DNA from 4 places in the Bradyrhizobium sp. HKCCYLRH2060 genome. Region 1 is predicted to be linked to each of the others. Evidence: predicted binding sites of a transcription regulator. Region 1 holds the regulator's gene; each other region holds the start of a gene.

Region 1 (4,385 bases):
CGAGGCGGGCTGCGTGGTCGCGATGGCCGACGGCCGCTTCGCCGCCATGACCTTGCGCGCTGAGGCGCTCGCCGACGATTGCGCCCGTGTCGCGCTGATCGTCACCGCGCGCGCCGCGCCGTCATCCTGCGCGGCGGCCGTGATCGATCGCGAGCGGCTGCGGCAGCAGGGCGCCTTGTTGCTGGTGCAGCAGGGCAAAGGCTTCGCCGTGACGCCGGCGCGTGCCGGCGGCACCGACCGCCCATGGTGGCCGGCGCCCGCCGAGGCCGGCGAGTTCGACACGACGCTGACGCCGCGTGCGCCGGCCGCGCGGCTTCAGGACGCGACGCCGCCGGAGACGGAGCAGGGCGAGCAGGATTGAGCGCCGGGCAGCTCGAAGGTGCCGAGATGATACTCGGCGTCGTCTGGTCCATCGAACAGCGAGGGCCCTTCGACCAGCGTGAACGCAGCGCCCGGATAGCGTTGCCAGATGGCGACGTCATCAGCCGTGACCGTCAGCCATCCGAACGCAAGCATGTAGCGGCCGGGCTCGGTGATCCGTCCGGCCTTGTTCCAATCGATCTTGTTGACCACGGCGGCAAGCTCCCCCGGCAAACAATGCCGGCCGAGGGATGTCGTTCCTATCCGATGCGATGCCGGGGCGTGAGATTCGCCCGAGAGGACTTTGCGCTTGCAGAACCCAAGTTGACCAAGTCTCCCACCGTCGAAAGCGCGCTCACGACCGACAGAAATGCCGACGCGCAGGCCCTCAGGTGATGCTGATGCGGCGAATCGGTGTGGCCTGCGACGTCGGCACGTCCTCGCCGATGTCCGGGCGACGCTCTGCCGGCTGCTTGCTGACCGGCAATTGCAGCACGGTGACGCGCTGGCCCTCGCAGAGCTGGGTCACCAGCACGTGGCGGCCGTCGGCGAACTCGATCGCGTCGTGATGGCGATCGGGAATGTGCGTCTCGATGCTGTTGAACTTCGCGACGCGCTCGCGGATCGTCCGGGTCCAGAGCCAGCGGCTGTCGTAGCGGACGTCCTCGGCGAAGGCCAACTCGGTGCCGGGCAGCATGCAGACTGCGACGGTCGGCTCGCTCTCCAACGCGAAGCCGCGGGTGGCGGTGCCACGGAAGGTCATCGAGATCAACGTCTCGCCGACCTTGGCGGGACGGGACGCAACCGCATGGAGGCTGTAGTCACACATCGGATCGCTCCTCGTTGAGAGATAGCCGACCCACGCTCCCCCCGGACAGGCGCAGGCCTCTATCAGAGTGGACATCGATGGTGATGTTAGCGCGCGCTTCGCGGCAATTCTGCGCTGATCTGCATCGCGTGTGCCCGCGGCCGATCACAAGCGTTTGAGCATGCCGCGCTGCACATCATGAGGTGCATTCGCGAGCGACGTATTGTGCTGGGCTGCCTCTTGCTTTGCTGGGCTGCCTCTTGTTCGGCGGCGAAAGCGCGTGCGCCCGCCGCCGATCGACCGATCGCATTCGCGATCAGTACTTGCGATACAGCCCGACCAGCTTGCCCTGGATCTTCACCCGGTTCGGCGGCAAGATGCGCACCTCGTAGGCGGTGTTGGCCGGCTCCAGCGCGATCGATGCGCCGCGGCGGCGGAAGCGCTTCAAGGTGGCTTCCTCATCGTCGATCAGCGCCACCACGATGTCGCCGGTGTCGGCGGTCTCGTTGCGCTGGATCAGCGCCATGTCGCCGTCGAGGATGCCGGCATCGACCATCGAGTCGCCGCGCACCTCGAGCGCGTAGTGGTCGCCGTTGCCGAGCATGTCGGCAGGTACGCTGATGGTGTGGCTGCGCGTCTGCAGCGCCTCGATCGGGGTACCGGCGGCGATGCGGCCCATCACCGGCACCGCCACGGGGCGCTCGCCATCGTCCAGCGCGGGAGTGCTGGTGCGCACCTTGCCGAGATTGCCCTCGATCACCGACGGCGTGAAGCCGCGACGGTTGCCCGCGGCCTGCGACAGCTCGGGCAGCTTGATCACCTCGATCGCGCGGGCGCGATTCGGCAGCCGGCGGATGAAGCCGCGCTCCTCGAGCGCCGTGATCAGGCGATGAATGCCGGACTTCGAACGCAGATCGAGCGCATCCTTCATCTCGTCGAAGGACGGCGGCACGCCGGCTTCCTTGAGCCGCTCGTTGATGAACCGCAGAAGTTCGTACTGTTTGCGCGTCAGCATCTCGACCTGGTCCCCGGTTTGTTGTCGTCCGAGTCCAGGAGCTGCGCCTTGAGCACAAGCCGGCTGAGAGCGCCCTGGAGTCGGACCGTCATCGCGTCGCCCGCAACATACTAAAAACAAATCATGAACGGACACTATATGTTCGATGTGTGTTCCGCAATCCTAAAAATATGATGAACGGACCGGGCTTTACCGGGGAAGCGGCTCAGTTCGGCAGGCGCAGGATCTCGCACGGGCTGCCGGCAGGCGCCTTCGGCGCAAACGCCGGCCGGATCACCAGCGCCTGCGACAGCGCGAGGTTCCCGAGCAGCGACGAATCCTGCTGGCTCACTGGGGTGGCTACCAGCGTGCCGTCGGCGCGCTCCTCGAGCTGCGCCCGCAGATAGTCCTCGCGCGAATCGTTCGCCCCCAACTCGCGGCCGAGCAGGGCGGTCTCGCGCGGCATTACGGCCTCGTCGCGGCCGAGCAGGCGCCGAATCAGCGGCACCATGAACAGGATGGCGCAGACATAGGACGACACCGGATTGCCGGGCAGTCCGATCACCCTGATGTCGCCGAGCCGTCCGTGCATCATCGGCTTGCCCGGCCGCATCGCGATCTTCCAGAACGCCATTTCGACGCCCTCGGCCTCCAGCGCCTGCTTGACCAGGTCGTGATCGCCGACCGAGGCGCCGCCGGTCGTGATCAGGACGTCGGCCTCGGCCGCGCGGGCGCGCCGGATTCCAGCGACCGTCGCCTCCATCGTATCCGCGGCGATGCCGAGATCGATCGGCGTCGCGCCCTCGCTGCGCACCAGCGCCCGCAGCGCGTAGCCGTTGGAATAGACGATCTGCCCCGGGCCGGGCGTCGAGCCCGGCATCACCAGCTCGTCGCCGGTGGCGAGCAGCGCCACCTTCGGCCGCCGCCGCACCGGCAGCGCCGGATGATTCATGCTGGCCGCCAGGGATAGGTCGCGGTCGCTGAGCCGGCGCCCGGCCTTCAGCAGCACCATGCCCTGGTGGAAGTCGACGCCGGCCGGCCGGATGTGCCGGCCTGTGATCGCGGCCTCGGTGATCACGACATGGCCGTCCTCGGCGATCGTGTCCTCCTGGATCACCACCGCGTCGGCGCCTGCGGGGACAACGCCGCCGGTGAAGATCCGCGCCGCCTCGGCGGGCCCGACCACGCGATCGAACGGCCGTCCCGCCGCGACCTCGCCGATCACCTTCAGCCGCGCCTTGGCCTTGGCTGCGTCGGCCGCGCGCACCGCATAGCCATCCATCGCCGACATCGCCTCGGGCGGCTGCGTCCGCAGCGCCGCGAGGTCGCGGGCCAGGATGCGGTGATAGGCCTCGTCCAGCCCGACCATTTCCTCAGCCAGCGGCTCGGTGCCGGCGAGCACCGCGGACAACGCATCGGAGACCGGCATCAGGGCCATGGGATTACCTTCGGACGAAGACGGGCAGATCGACTGAATCGCCTTCTAACCGAACGCGCACGGGGTGGCCAAGAGCCTAAGCCGCTCCCGGCTTTCCGATCGTCTGAAGGTGCGTCGCGTGGCCCGCCGCCTCACGATCGCGCGAGAAACTCTGCAATCATGCCGGGGGGCAGTCGCGATCTGCTCACGTGCACACGGAGACCCGACGGAGCTATCCGGCAGCCGCGCGACAGGCGGCGCGCTCGGTGGTGTGCAGGATGTCCGCCACCATGTTCCGCAGCCAGACCGATGCGGCATCGCGGTCGAGCTGCAGCGGCCAGACCATCGAGACCGCCGGCAGCCGCAACTTCAACGGCGCCGGACAGAGCGCCAGCCCAAACCGGGGTCCGTAGAGCCTTGCCATCCGGGTCGGGATCGTGGTGATCACCGGTGACGCGGCCACCGTCGCCAGCACGCTGAGGAAATCCGAGGAGGCCGAGACCACGTTGAGCTCGGTGCCGATCTCATCCAGCGCCGCCTCCAGGCAGCCCTGCAGGCTGTTGGTCAGCGTCACCAGTGCGTGCGGAAGCGACAGATAGGCATCCAGGCCGATCGGTGTTTTCATCGCGATGCGCTTTGGATTGTAGACGCAGCTCAGCGCCTGCTCGAACAGGAACTGGGATCGGTGCCGCAGCGCCACCGCCTCGAAGCAGCCGACGCCGACATCCAAGGCGCCCTCGTCGAGCAGACGATGCACCTCGTTGCGTTCGGTCGGACGGCTGAGAAGCCGCACGCCGGGCGCCGTT
Region 2 (4,385 bases), on a different contig from region 1:
GGCTCCCAGCTCAGCGCCTCCGACCAGCAGCGGGCCGGCCAGAGCCCCTCGACCACCCAGACGGCCCCGCCCAATCCGGTCATTCCCGATCCCCGGCGCAACGTGCCGGCCAGCATCTTCACCTCGTTCGACGCCAACCAGAAGGCGCAGGCGGCCAAGGTCAGCGCCTATCTGTCGTCGCTGCAGACGCTGGTCGGGAATTTCGTCCAGGTCGGCCCGGACGGCAGCAAGACCAAGGGTGATTTCTACATCCAGAAGCCCGGCAAGGTCCGCTTCGAATATGACCCGCCGACCCCGATCGACATCATCGCCGACGGCTCCTCGCTGGTGGTGCGCGACCGCAAGCTCGCCACCCAGGACGTCTATCCGCTGTCGCAGACGCCGCTGCGTTATCTGCTGTCCGACCGCATCGATCTGTTGAAGGACACCAACGTGATCGCGGTTGCCGCTGACGACCTCTACGTCACGATCACGATCGAGGAGAAGCAGGCTCTGATCGGCACCAGCCGGCTGATGCTGATGCTCGGCGCCAAGGACGGCCAGCTCAAGCAGTGGACCGTGACCGATCCGCAGGGCTACGACACCACGATCGCCGTCTACAATCTCGATACGACCAAGAAGCTCGACCCGGCGATGTTCAAGATCGACTTCACGGCCTACCCGTCGACCCCGCCGGGCTGACGACGCTTCCCGCGCTCGCTCAGCGCGATTCGAGCCCGCGCACCTTCCACTGCGCTTCGGACAGCGCAAGCTTCTCGAAGCGCTTGCGCGCCTCCTCGAGGTCATCGGCCGGAAGCGCGTCGCAGCCGGGCCGGCCGCGCAGGATCATCGACGTCGTGGGCCAGCTCAACCGCGCGGCCTTGCAGGCCAGCAGCAGGTCGGTGACGCGGTCCTCCTCCAGCAGCGATTCAATCGTCTCGATCGAGACGACGCAGAGCAGCGACAGCGCCGCGATCACGGCGGGATAGTCGCCGGTCACGCAGAAGCGGTTGACGGCGGAATCGCCGAGTTTGCCGGTCCGGCTGAGGGCTGCGACCTCCGCCTTGACCTGCTGATAGTCCCAGATCGCGCGCATCGCCGCACCGGGCGAGCGGGTCGGCGTCGCCTGCAGGGTGGCGCGGGTCGCCGGCGGTGCGGCCTTGATGAAGCGGGCGCGGGCGCCCTCGCTGGCCGCGGCGACGAAGGCGCGCGACAGCTTGGCCGGCAGGTCGGTGCGCAGCGCGAGCTTCTCGGCGAGATCCTCGTCGCGCTCGGCGATCTTGAACAGGCTGCGATAGCCGTCCTCGGACAGCTTTGACGTGAGGTTCTGCGCCAGCGCCATGCGCACCGCCGGAAAGCCGCGCGCGATCAGCTGCGTCGTGAGATTGTCGCCGATGCCCCTGCGGCTGGCGATCGCGGCCAGATGCGCCGGGCTGCCGGTGCGGATGAACTCGGCGAGGTCGCGCTCGGTCAGCACCGCCGCCTTGGCCAGCATCGGCCCGGCGACGCGCAATTCGGGATGCACGGCGAGCATCCGCGCCGTCGCGTAAGGCGCGCGTTCGACGCCGGCGAGCGCCATGCTCAGCTCGGCCAGCAGCTCGGTCGCGACCTGCGGCATCAGCCTCGCAAACATCTGATCGTAGAGATCGAGCTGCTCGGCGGACGCCGGCCGCGGACCGGCCAGGAACAGGCTGGTGGTCCGGCGCAGCATGTCGGTGGCGAGCTCGGACACCGTCCGCGCATCACCGGCGGGCGTCTTGGCGGTCGGAGCTGCCGCGGGCGCTGGAGGCATCACACGTCCCTCGTTGGGCGCCTCTCGGCCGTGACGGAGGCGCGGGTCGATCATCGATTGCGGAAGAATGCGAAGGCCGGACTAAAGGCGCGTTAAGCCCAGCGGCCGGAGCTGCAACCTCACGCGGCTGTCGTTAATGGATTGCAGCAGAGCGCGGCAACGACAATGTTCCCGTATTGTTCTTGCGAACAATGCCTGCTTCCGCTAGCCTCCCTGCCCGGAGGGGCATCATGGTCCAGCGCGTTTCCACCGTCGCCTTCGAGGGGATCGAGGCCCGCGCGGTCGACGTGCAGGTCCAGGTCGCGCCCGGACTGCCGGCATTCGCGATCGTCGGACTGCCGGACAAGGCGGTGTCGGAAGCGCGCGAGCGGGTGCGCTCGGCGCTGATCGCCTCCGGTCTGGCGCTGCCGGCGCGGCGGATCACCGTCAACCTGGCGCCGGCCGACGTGCCGAAGGAAGGCAGCCATTACGATCTGCCGATCGCGCTCGGCCTGATGGCCGCGATCGGCGCCATTCCACCGGATGCGCTCGGCGGATTCACCGTGCTCGGCGAGCTCGGCCTGGACGGCTCGATCGCGCCGGTCGCCGGCGTGCTGCCCGCCGCCATCGGCGCCAATGGCCGCGAGGAAGGCCTAATCTGCCCGGCCGCCTGCGGCGCCGAGGCGGCGTGGGCGAGCCCCGATCTGCAGATCATCGCGGCGACATCGCTGATCCAGATCGCCAACCATTTCAAGGGCACGCAGGTGCTGTCGCGGCCGCAGCCGAAAATTCAGGAGGCGCCGGCCAGCCTACTCGACCTGCGCGACATCAAGGGTCAGGAGAGCGGCAAGCGCGCGCTCGAGATCGCCGCCGCCGGCGGGCATCATCTCTTGATGATCGGCTCGCCGGGCGCCGGCAAGTCGATGCTGGCGGCGCGGCTGCCCTCGATCCTGCCGCCGCTGTCGCCGGCCGAGCTCTTGGAAGTGTCGATGATCGCCTCGGTCGCCGGCGAGATCGAAGGTGGCGCGCTGACCAACCGGCGGCCGTTCCGCAGCCCGCATCATTCCGCCAGCATGGCGGCGCTGACCGGCGGCGGCCTGCGCGCCCGCCCCGGCGAGATCTCGCTGGCGCATCAGGGCGTGCTGTTTCTCGACGAGTTGCCGGAGTTCGATCCGCGCGTGCTGGATTCGCTGCGCCAGCCGCTGGAGAACGGCGAGGTCTCGATCTCGCGCGCCAACCACCGCGTCACCTACCCTGCCCGCTTCATGCTGGTCGCGGCGATGAATCCCTGCCGCTGCGGCAACGCCTTCGAACCCGGCTATGCCTGCAAGCGCGGCCGCATCGACCGCTGCACGGCCGACTACCAGACGCGCATCTCCGGCCCGCTGATGGACCGCATCGATCTGCGCATCGAGGTCCCCGCCGTCACCGCCGCCGACCTCATCCTGCCGCCGTCGAAGGAAGGCTCGGCCGAGGTCGCCGCCCGCGTCGCCGCCGCGCGCGACCTGCAGCGCGCACGCTATGCCAAGGCCGGCCTGCCGCATATCCGAACCAACGCCGAGGCGCCGGCCGCCGTGCTCGACGATATCGCCAGGCTCGATGTATCAGGCCAGAAGCTCTTGCGCGAGGCCGCCGAGACGATGCGGCTGTCGGCGCGCGGCTATCACCGCGTGCTGCGCGTGGCGCGGACGCTCGCCGATCTCGACCACGCCGATGCGATCGGCCGGCTGCATCTGGCCGAGGCGCTGTCGTATCGCGCGCTGGCGGAGGACAGTCGTCACGCGGCGTGACTGCCCGCCCCTTCAACACTCTGGTAACGACTTCTCTTTACGCTCCGACAACCATAAGGCCCGCGTTTCGTCCTCAGGCCTGCCGCGTCGGTGCGTATCATGTTGCGTTTCAAGGTCATCGTTTCGGCCGTGCCGCTGATCGCGGCCGTGGTCATTGCCAAGGTCGAATTGGCACCCTCCCCGCAGCCCTGCATTGCCGTCGGCGCCGACAGCGCCTCGCTTGGATCGGCGCCGTTCCACGCCGATCTGCATGTCGACTTCACCGACGATCCCGCGCTCGCCACGGTGCGCGTGGCCCTGGCGGACAGTCCGGAGGCGGCCGATGTCGTCGTGGTCGACGATGCGCCCGTGGAAGAGGATCGGGGTTGCGGCATCACGGCCGCCACCCAGGTCGTCGCGATCGCGGCTGATCGCCTTGCGGGTTCGCAGCGGATCTATCTCGCCAGCGATGATGCCGATGGCCGCGCCGACTATCGCATCTACGTCCGCTCCAGCCACACGACGGCCAGGGACGCCGCCGCACTGATCGTCGCGGCCCGCAATCATTCCTCATCGCCGGCCAATCCGGTTCTGTGACTCGGGCTAACCCCCGGTTCACCATCTCTGCACCGCCGGCTGGCGTGGGCATGACCTTTCAAAGTCTCAGCAATACCGACGCCGCATGGTGCGGGTCGGCGAGGACATTGGGATCGGAAGCTGGGGATGATCGAGATGGGACCGATTTTTCACGTCAGGCTGCGCCTGCGCCGGTTCATGCGCCGTCACCGCACCATCTTCGCGATCCTGCGCTCGCTGATGATCTTCTCCGCCGGCTTCGGCGGCGCCTACGGCTTCATCAAGGCCAG
Region 3 (4,385 bases), on a different contig from region 1:
CACGACGAAGGCGAGCGCCGTGAGCGCATCACGTCGGCTGAGGAACTCGACGAAGGCTCCGGCGGCCGCATGCATCACGCGGGTGAGCGCGGTGTCCGCGCCCATCGCGGCCTCCGCCTGCTGCGACTGTGCCGGCTCGGTCGCCGCGAGGGCCGTGATCGTGCCAATCAGCACCATTCCGGCCATCGCGACATAGCCCCACATCCAGGACGACGGACGCGTCAACCCCGAGTTCTCGAATGCACTGACCACCACCAGCGCGCCGGCGGTCGAGACCAGCATGCCGATGCGGTAGGCGGCGACATACGCCGCCATGCCCGCGGCTTGCTCGCTCTCCGGAAGGCTCTCGACGCGGAAGGCATCGACCACGATGTCCTGGGTCGCCGACATCGCGGCGACCAGCAGCGCGGCCAGCGCGACCATGAACGGCGCATGCGCCGGGTCAGTCACGGCCAGCAGCAGGATGGCCGCGATCAGCAGCAATTGCGCGAACACCAGCCAGCCGCGCCGCCGCCCGAAGGCGCGCGTCAGCAGCGGCACGTGCAGCGCGTCGACCAGCGGCGCCCAAAGGAATTTCAGCGTGTAGGGCGTGCCGACCAGCGCGAACAGCCCGATGGTCCCGAGATCGACGCCGAGCTCGCGCATCCAGATCTGAAGCGTCGAGCCGGACAGCGCCAGCGGCAGACCTGAGGAGAAGCCGAGGAACAGCACCACGAGCACGCGCGGCTGCAGGTAGACGGCCATGCTCTCGCGCCAGGTGGGGGCGGGCTTGGCCTCAGGCTTTGCAGCGGTTGCTCTGATGTCGGAGGCGGCGTCAGGTGCGGTCATCGGTGGGTGGTAGCAGATCTGGACAGCTTTCGCGACGCTGCGGTCATTCCCCCGCCTGCATCCGCCCCGCCAGCGGAAACAGGTCCGGCGTCGCGCCCGCGCCCGGCGCAATGCGCGGAGAGTCCGCCGGCGCATCCGGCTTGCTGAAATCGAGCTCCTCGATCCGCGCGGCGCGCTTCTCGATCTTGTCGGCGGAGATGAGGATCTGGCGGATGTCCTCGCCGACATCGCCAAAATGCTTCTGCAGCTTGAGCACGCGCTCGCGCAGGCGGCCGAGGTCGTCGCCCAAATGGATCACCTCGTTGCGGATCTGGTCGGCGGCGTCGCGGATGCGCGCATCCTTCATGATCTGCTGCATGACCTGGATCGCGAGCATCAGCAGCGACGGCGACACCAGCACGACACGGGCGCGATAGGCTCTCTGGATGACGTCGTCGAAGCCGTCATGGATCTCGGCGTAGACCGATTCCGACGGCACGAACATCAGCGCCGTGTCCTGCGTCTCGCCGACCACGAGGTACTTCTCGGCGATGTCGTTGACGTGGCGCAGCACGTCGGTGCGCAGCCGCTGCGCGGCGGCGCGCTTCTCCTCTTCGGTTTCGGCATCATGCAACGCGGTCACGGCTTCCAGCGGAAACTTCGCGTCGATGCACAGCGGCCTGGTGTCGGGCAGGAACACGACGCAGTCCGGCCGCTTGCCGCTGACGAGCGTGTACTGGAAGGCGTAGCTGCCCTTCGGCAGCCCGTCCTGGACGATCGCCTCCATGCGCGCCTGTCCGAATGCGCCACGCGACTGCTTGTTGGCGAGCACGTCGCGCAAGGTCGTGACCTGTGTCGTGAGCTCGCTGAGATCGCGATGCGCGTTGTCGATGATGCCGAGCCGCTCGTGCAGCACGCGCAAGGAATCCATGGTGTGGCGCGTGGTCTGCTCCATCGATTGGCCGACGCGATGGGTGACGGCGTCGAGCCGCTCGTTGACGCTGCGCGCCAGGTCCACCTGCCGCCCGGCAAGCAGCTGCGCCATCGCGTCGACCCGGCCGGAGGCCTCGCTCTGCACCCGGATCATCTCGCCGAACCGCTGTTCGATCTCATCGGCGCGTATCGCCTGCTGGGCCGCGAGCTCGGCGCCGCGCCGGCCGGAGCGCACCACGGCCGCGACGATCATCAGCAGCAGGAGCAGAACCAGCACGCCAAACCCGATCAGCGCGTCGCTGGCGCGCACCGGCAGATCGCCGATCATGACGACGACAGGATTGAGGGACTGGCTGGCGGTCATCACCCCCGTCTATCCGATTCGCAAGACATCGCGAACGAAGAGAGAACATTTATGGTTAAGGCCGGGTAAAGATTCATGGTTAACGAGGCGTTGAAATTCATGGTTAGCGAAGTCTTAACTGCGAGCCATCACATTGACCGCGCCTGTTCCGGGGCTTAAATCGCGCGCCATGTCCCTTAGAGAAATCATCATCCTGCCGGACCGGCAGTTGCGGCTGGTGTCCAAGCCGGTCGAGAAGGTCACGCCGGAGATCCGGCAGCTGGTCGACGACATGTTTCAGACCATGTACGACGCGCCGGGGATCGGGCTCGCTGCGATTCAGGTCGCGCAGCCGCTGCGCGTCATCACCATGGATCTGGCAAAGCCCGACGCGAATGGGGAAGGCAAGCGCGAGCCGCGCGTCTTCATCAATCCGGAGATCGTTGCCAAGTCGGACGAGCTGTCGGTCTACGAGGAAGGCTGCCTGTCGATCCCCGAATATTACGAGGAGGTCGAGCGGCCGGCGCGCGTGCGCGTGCGCTTCACCGATCTCGACGGGCTGGTCCGCGAGGAGGATGCCGAGGGGCTCTACGCCACCTGCATCCAGCACGAGATCGACCATCTCAACGGCGTGCTGTTCATCGACTATCTGTCGAAGCTCAAGCGCGACCGCGTCATCAAGAAATTCGCCAAGGCCGCCAAGCGCGCCGGCGAGTAACGATCAACTCTCTCCTCCGTCATGCCTGGGCTTGATCCGGGCATCCACGTCTTGCCTCTCGCGTTGGCATTGCGACCTGGATGGCCGGGACGAGCCCGGCCAATGACGGCAGGACGAAGCCTCGGGGGCGCACCAGATGCCGCTTCGCCTGATCTTCATGGGCACGCCGGATTTCGCCGTGCCGACCCTGCTCGAGCTCGCCGGCCACGGCCACGAGATCGTGGCCGTCTACACGCGCGCGCCGAAGCCCGGTGGCCGCCGTGGCTTGGCCTTGGTCCCGACTCCGATCGAGACCGAGGCGCGGCGGCTCGGCATTCCCGTGCTCACGCCGAAGACGCTGAAGACCGAGGACGCGCTGGCTGCGTTCCGCGCCCACCAGGCCGACGCCGCCGTCGTCGTCGCCTATGGCATGATCCTGCCGCAGGCGATTCTCGATGCACCGAAACTCGGCTGCTACAACCTCCACGCCTCGCTGCTGCCGCGCTGGCGCGGCGCCGCGCCGATCAACCGTGCCATCATGGCAGGGGACGCCGAAAGCGGCGTGATGGTCATGAAGATGGATGTCGGTCTCGACACCGGCGACGTCGCGATGGCCGAGCGTCTGCCCATCACTGACGCGATGACGGCGTCCGACCTGCACGATCGCCTGTCGCGCATCGGCGCCGACCTGATGGTGCGGGCGATGGCCGCGCTGGAGCGCGGCGGGCTGACGTTGACGAAGCAGGCCGAGGACGGCGTGACCTATGCGGCCAAGATCGAGAAGGCCGAGGCGCGGATCGACTGGACGAAGCCGGCGCATACGGTGCTGCGTCACATCCACGGCCTGTCGCCGTTCCCCGGCGCCTGGAGCGAGGTCATGCTCGATGGCGAGGCGGCGCGTTTGAAGATCCTGCGCTGCGCGCTCGCCGACGGCCGGGGCGAGCCGGGCGCCGTGCTCGACGAGCAGCTCACCATCGCCTGCGCCGACGGCGCCATCCGCGTGACCGAGCTGCAGCGCGCCGGCAAGGGCCCGATGAAAGCCGCGGATTTCCTGCGCGGCACGCCCGTCGCGCCGGGCCGGCGCTTCGGCTGACCAATTCAGCTCGTCATGCGCGGGCTTGACCCGCGCATCCATCTCGCGAACAAGCTTCGTCCATGGATGGATTGCCGGGTCAAGCCCGGCAATGACGGCCAAACGCGATCGAGGCGATGCCCCGCTACAAGCTCACCATCGAATATGACGGCGCGCCGTTCTGCGGCTGGCAGCTGCAGGCGACCTTGCCGTCGGTGCAGGGCGCGCTGGAAGCGGCGGTGCAGGCGACCTGCGGCGTGCCGACGCGCGTGCACGGTTCTGGCCGTACCGACGCCGGCGTCCACGCCATGGGGCAGGTCGCGCATTGCGACATCGCCAAGGAGTTCCGCCCCGACAAGCTGCGCGACGCACTCAACGCGCATCTGCGGCCGAACCCGGTTGCGGTGCTCCATGCCGAGATCGTGCCCGACAGCTTCGAAGCGCGGTTCTCCGCGCGGAAGCGGCACTACCGCTATCGCATCGTCAATCGCCGCTCCAATCTTGCGCTCGAGGTCGGCCGCGTCTGGCGCGTG
Region 4 (4,385 bases), on a different contig from region 1:
GCCACCGTGCTGTCGCGCGTCGACACCATCAAGCAGGACATCGACATGGCGACCGTCCGAGTGAACTATCGATTCGGAGCGCCGATGGGCACCCGCTACTGAAAAAAGCCGCCACTCGCACGCATTCGGAAAGGCCGGCCTCCACGCCGGCCTTTTTCGTGTCAACAGCCCGGCAGCGTCGCGGCGTTTTTGTGCTAAATATATGATTTATAACGCTTTTTCGTTTCTGTGGCGGGCGCGTTACAGCGTCTCCGGGATGCCCTGTGTATGACTTGCCCATCGCTTGTCATTCCAACCTCCCGGGGGAGAATTTGATGAAGAAGTTGCTTGTGATCACGACGGCCCTCGCCGGCGTCGCGGCCGCCACGTCCGCGTCGGCGGCCGACATGGCGGCACGGCCCTACACTAAGGCGCCGCCCATGGTCGCGCAGATCCTGAGCTGGTCGGGCCTCTACGCCGGCATCCAGGGCGGCGGCGGCTGGGGCACCAGCAAGGAAACCTTCCTTGGCCGCTTCAATGCGCCGGGCTTCCTGGGCACCCAGAACTACAACACCAATGGCGGCTTCGTCGGCGGCGTGCTCGGCTACAATTGGCAGGTCGACAACGTCGTGTTCGGCCTCGAAGGCGACTATCACTGGGCCGACATCAACGGCCGCTCCGCAGTGGTCAATGCCGGCGTGGGCGACACCTTCTTCACCAAGCTGACCAGCTTCGGCGACATCAAGGGCCGCCTCGGCTACGCCGCAGGTCCCGCTCTGTTCTTCGTGAGCGGCGGTGCCGCCGTGGGCCAACTGCAGCACCGCTACGACGGCGTGCCGGGCAACGTCTTCAGCCAGACCACCACCCGCTGGGGCTACACGGTCGGCGCCGGCGCGGAATACATGTTCGCCCCGAACTGGTCGGCCAAGCTCGAGTACAACTATCTCGACTTCGGCAAGAGCGCGATCCAGTACAGCGCTTTCGCGACCAACCGCTCCGAGTGGAAGGACACCGTCCACACCGTCAAGGTCGGCCTCAGCTACCATTTCGGCGGCCCGGTCATTGCCAAATACTGATACCTGCAACCGACAGGTTCCGAGAAAGGCCGGCGAAAGCCGGCCTTTTTTGTTGCATCGATACCACCGTGCCGGCTCGCCACACACGGAACCAAGCAATTGAGTAACATAGGCTTTCTGGAACTGGGCCGTAAAAACGCGGTTTGGCCGCGAGTGTGTCTTCAGGGTGACGGTAATCCGTACGGAACCGGGCTATAGGAACCTCGTCAACTTGAACGGGTGAGTCTGTTTCGTGCGTAAGCTTATCGGTGCGATGCGGACTTCGAGGAATAAACTGGAGACTGGAATGAAGAAGATCTTGCTCGCGACCGTGGCCCTGGCCGCCCTGGCCGCTCCCGCTGCCGCCGCTGATCTCGCCGCACGCCCGACCTACACCAAGGCCCCGGTTCTCGCGCCGGTGCAGACCTGGACCGGTTTCTACATCGGTGCGATGGGTGGCTACGCCAATGAGGATGCTGACTTTGCGGCCATGAAGGGCGGCTTCGCCGGTGGCACCGTCGGCTACAACTGGCAGCAGGGTGCTGTCGTGTTCGGCCTCGAGGCCGATGCTGCCTGGGCTGACATCAATGCCTCCGTCGGCGCGCTTGGCGTGACCGCCGAATCGAAGATCCGTGACTGGGGCACGGTCCGTGGCCGCATCGGTTACGCCTTCGGCCCGACCCTGCTGTACGCCACCGGCGGTTACGCCTGGGCCGACAACCGCATCTCGCTGACGGCTCCCGGCGTCGCCGTTTCGGACAGCAAGATCCACTCGGGCTGGACCGTCGGCGCAGGCGTCGAGTACATGTTCGCCCCGAACTGGTCGCTGAAGGGCGAGTACCTCTACAAGAGCTTCGGTGGCGAGAGCTACACCTTCACCGGCCTCGGCACGCTCGCGACCGGCACGCTCAACGTGCATTCCGGTCAGGTCGGCATCAACTACCACTTCTAAGAACGTCGCCTCCGGGCCAACGCACACAGCCTCCGCTCTGCCAGAGCGGAGGCTTTTTCTTTGCGGGATCGCGCACAGGGCCGGACGGAACCGGCAGCCTCCTGCCAATCGCTGCCATTCCCTGAGCGCATTGTTGATGATTCGCTGACGGTACTGGAAATCCGGCCGCGTTCTTCCTACGTTCCGACGATACCTTTTCCCTCTGGCGTCCGATGGCCGGCTCCCGGCAGAACGCGCCTGCAACAATGGCGCGGTCTCGCGCCGTGGGACGATCGTCATGGATGAAGTGCTCAAGGCCAAGCAGCGCGCGCAAGCCAACCAGTCGAGCCTGCGGGCCATCACCATCCGCGGCGCCCGCGAGCACAATCTGAAAAACATCGACGTCGAGATCCCGCGCGACAGGCTGGTGGTGTTCACCGGGCTGTCCGGCTCCGGCAAATCCTCGCTCGCCTTCGACACCATCTATGCCGAGGGCCAGCGCCGCTACGTCGAATCGCTGTCGGCCTATGCGCGCCAGTTCCTCGAGATGATGCAGAAGCCGGATGTCGACCAGATCGATGGCCTGTCGCCGGCGATCTCGATCGAGCAGAAGACGACCTCGAAGAACCCGCGCTCGACGGTGGGCACCGTCACCGAGATCTACGACTACATGCGCCTGCTGTGGGCGCGCGTCGGCGTGCCCTACTCGCCCGCGACCGGCCTGCCGATCGAGAGCCAGACCGTCTCGCAGATGGTCGACCGCGTGCTGGCGCTGCCCGAAGGCACCCGCCTCTATCTGCTGGCGCCGGTCGTGCGCGGCCGCAAGGGCGAGTACAAGAAGGAGCTCGCCGAATATCTCAAGAAGGGCTTTCAGCGCGTCAAGATCGACGGCACCTTCCATGAGCTCGCCGAGGCGCCCACGCTCGACAAGAAGTTCCCGCACGACATCGACGTCGTCGTCGATCGCATCGTCGTGCGCCCCGACATCGGCCAGCGCCTCGCCGAGAGCTTCGAGACCGCGCTGAAGCTCGCCGAGGGCCTGGCCGTGATCGAGTTCGCGGATGCAGCCCCTTCCTCGTCATCACCGGGCCGCGCCGAAGGCGCGAGACCCGGTGATCCATCCTCTTCGAAGGAGATGGATGGCCGGGTCAAGCCCGGCCATGACGAGAAGAAGAAGGTGGCCAAGATCCACGACAAGAGCGGACCGGAGCGCATCCTGTTCTCCGAAAAGTTCGCCTGCCCGGTGTCCGGCTTCACCATCCCCGAGATCGAGCCGCGGCTGTTCTCGTTCAACAACCCCTACGGCGCCTGCCCGGAATGCGGCGGCCTCGGCGTCGAGCAGCACGTCGATGCCGACCTCGTGATCCCCGACAAGGACGTCACGCTGCGCAAGGGCGCGATCGCGCCGTGGGCCAAGTCGTCATCGCCCTACTACCTGCAGACGCTGACCGCGCTGGGGAAGTTCTACAAGTTCACGCTCGACACCAAGTGGAAGGACCTGCCGAAGAAGACGCAGAACGCGCTGCTGCACGGCTCAGGCGACGACGAGATCAAGTTCACCTATGAGGACGGCGTTCGCGCCTACGACACCAAGAAGCCGTTCGAGGGCGTGATCACCAACATCGAGCGCCGCTTCCGCGAGACCGAGAGCGAATGGGCGCGCGAGGAGCTCGGCAAGTACTTCAACGACGTGCCCTGCGCCGGCTGCAAAGGCTTCCGGCTCAAGCCCGAGGCGCTGTGCGTCAAGGTCGGCGGCAAGCACATCGGCGAGATCAGCGATCTCTCCGTCAAGGCTGCCGGCGAATGGTTTGCCGAGGTGCCGAAGGCCCTGAACGCGCAGCAGACCGAGATCGCCACCCGCATCCTCAAGGAGATCCGCGACCGCCTGACCTTCCTGCTCGACGTCGGCCTGAACTACCTGACCCTGGCGCGCTCCTCCGGCACCTTGTCCGGCGGCGAGAGCCAGCGCATCCGCCTGGCCTCGCAGATCGGCTCGGGGCTGACGGGCGTGCTCTATGTGCTGGACGAGCCGTCGATCGGCCTGCACCAGCGCGACAATGCCCGCCTGCTCGATACGCTGAAGCGGCTGCGCGACCTCGGCAACACCGTGATCGTCGTCGAGCATGACGAGGATGCCATTCGCCTCGCCGACTATGTGCTCGACATCGGCCCGGGCGCCGGCACCCATGGCGGCAACATCGTCGCCGAGGGCACGCCGGCCGAGATCATGCGCAATCCGGCGTCGCTGACCGGCAAATATCTCACCGGCGAGCTCGAGGTCGAGGTACCCGAGCGGCGGCCACCGAACCATCGCCGCACCATCAAGGTGATCAACGCCCGCGGCAACAATCTGAAGAACGTCTCGGCCGAGATTCCGCTCGGCCTGTTCACGGCGATCACCGGCGTGTCCGGCGGCGGCA

The links. The regulator LexA, encoded in region 1, represses DNA repair genes until DNA is damaged. The targets are predictions, from matches to a motif close to TGTTCNNNNTGTGTTCNG.
Region 2: the regulator LexA is predicted to act here: its motif matches at 1,938-1,955, upstream of ACQR10_RS02470 (YifB family Mg chelatase-like AAA ATPase).
Region 3: the regulator LexA is predicted to act here: its motif matches at 2,135-2,152, upstream of ACQR10_RS15185 (DNA recombination protein RmuC).
Region 4: the regulator LexA is predicted to act here: its motif matches at 2,155-2,172, upstream of uvrA (excinuclease ABC subunit UvrA).

What each region holds. Positions count from the first base shown of each region.
Region 1 covers NZ_JBNPUK010000008.1:202,701-207,085, forward strand. The annotation lists gene ACQR10_RS17810 (ComEC/Rec2 family competence protein) at 1-361, shown strand, start outside; gene ACQR10_RS17815 (hypothetical protein) at 316-573, opposite strand; gene ACQR10_RS17820 (hypothetical protein) at 749-1,189, opposite strand; gene lexA (transcriptional repressor LexA) at 1,485-2,183, opposite strand; gene ACQR10_RS17830 (molybdopterin molybdotransferase MoeA) at 2,389-3,600, opposite strand; gene ACQR10_RS17835 (LysR family transcriptional regulator) at 3,812-4,385, opposite strand, start outside.
Region 2 covers NZ_JBNPUK010000001.1:563,056-567,440, reverse strand. The annotation lists gene ACQR10_RS02480 (outer membrane lipoprotein carrier protein LolA) at 1-681, shown strand, start outside; gene ACQR10_RS02475 (DUF2336 domain-containing protein) at 701-1,771, opposite strand; gene ACQR10_RS02470 (YifB family Mg chelatase-like AAA ATPase) at 2,002-3,540, shown strand; gene ACQR10_RS02465 (hypothetical protein) at 3,640-4,116, shown strand; gene ACQR10_RS02460 (PAS domain-containing hybrid sensor histidine kinase/response regulator) at 4,252-4,385, shown strand, end outside.
Region 3 covers NZ_JBNPUK010000006.1:217,750-222,134, forward strand. The annotation lists gene ACQR10_RS15180 (AmpG family muropeptide MFS transporter) at 1-828, opposite strand, end outside; gene ACQR10_RS15185 (DNA recombination protein RmuC) at 872-2,104, opposite strand; gene def (peptide deformylase) at 2,274-2,801, shown strand; gene fmt (methionyl-tRNA formyltransferase) at 2,938-3,873, shown strand; gene truA (tRNA pseudouridine(38-40) synthase TruA) at 3,990-4,385, shown strand, end outside.
Region 4 covers NZ_JBNPUK010000002.1:26,709-31,093, reverse strand. The annotation lists gene ACQR10_RS03910 (outer membrane protein) at 1-102, shown strand, start outside; gene ACQR10_RS03905 (outer membrane protein) at 315-1,055, shown strand; gene ACQR10_RS03900 (outer membrane protein) at 1,342-1,986, shown strand; gene uvrA (excinuclease ABC subunit UvrA) at 2,264-4,385, shown strand, end outside.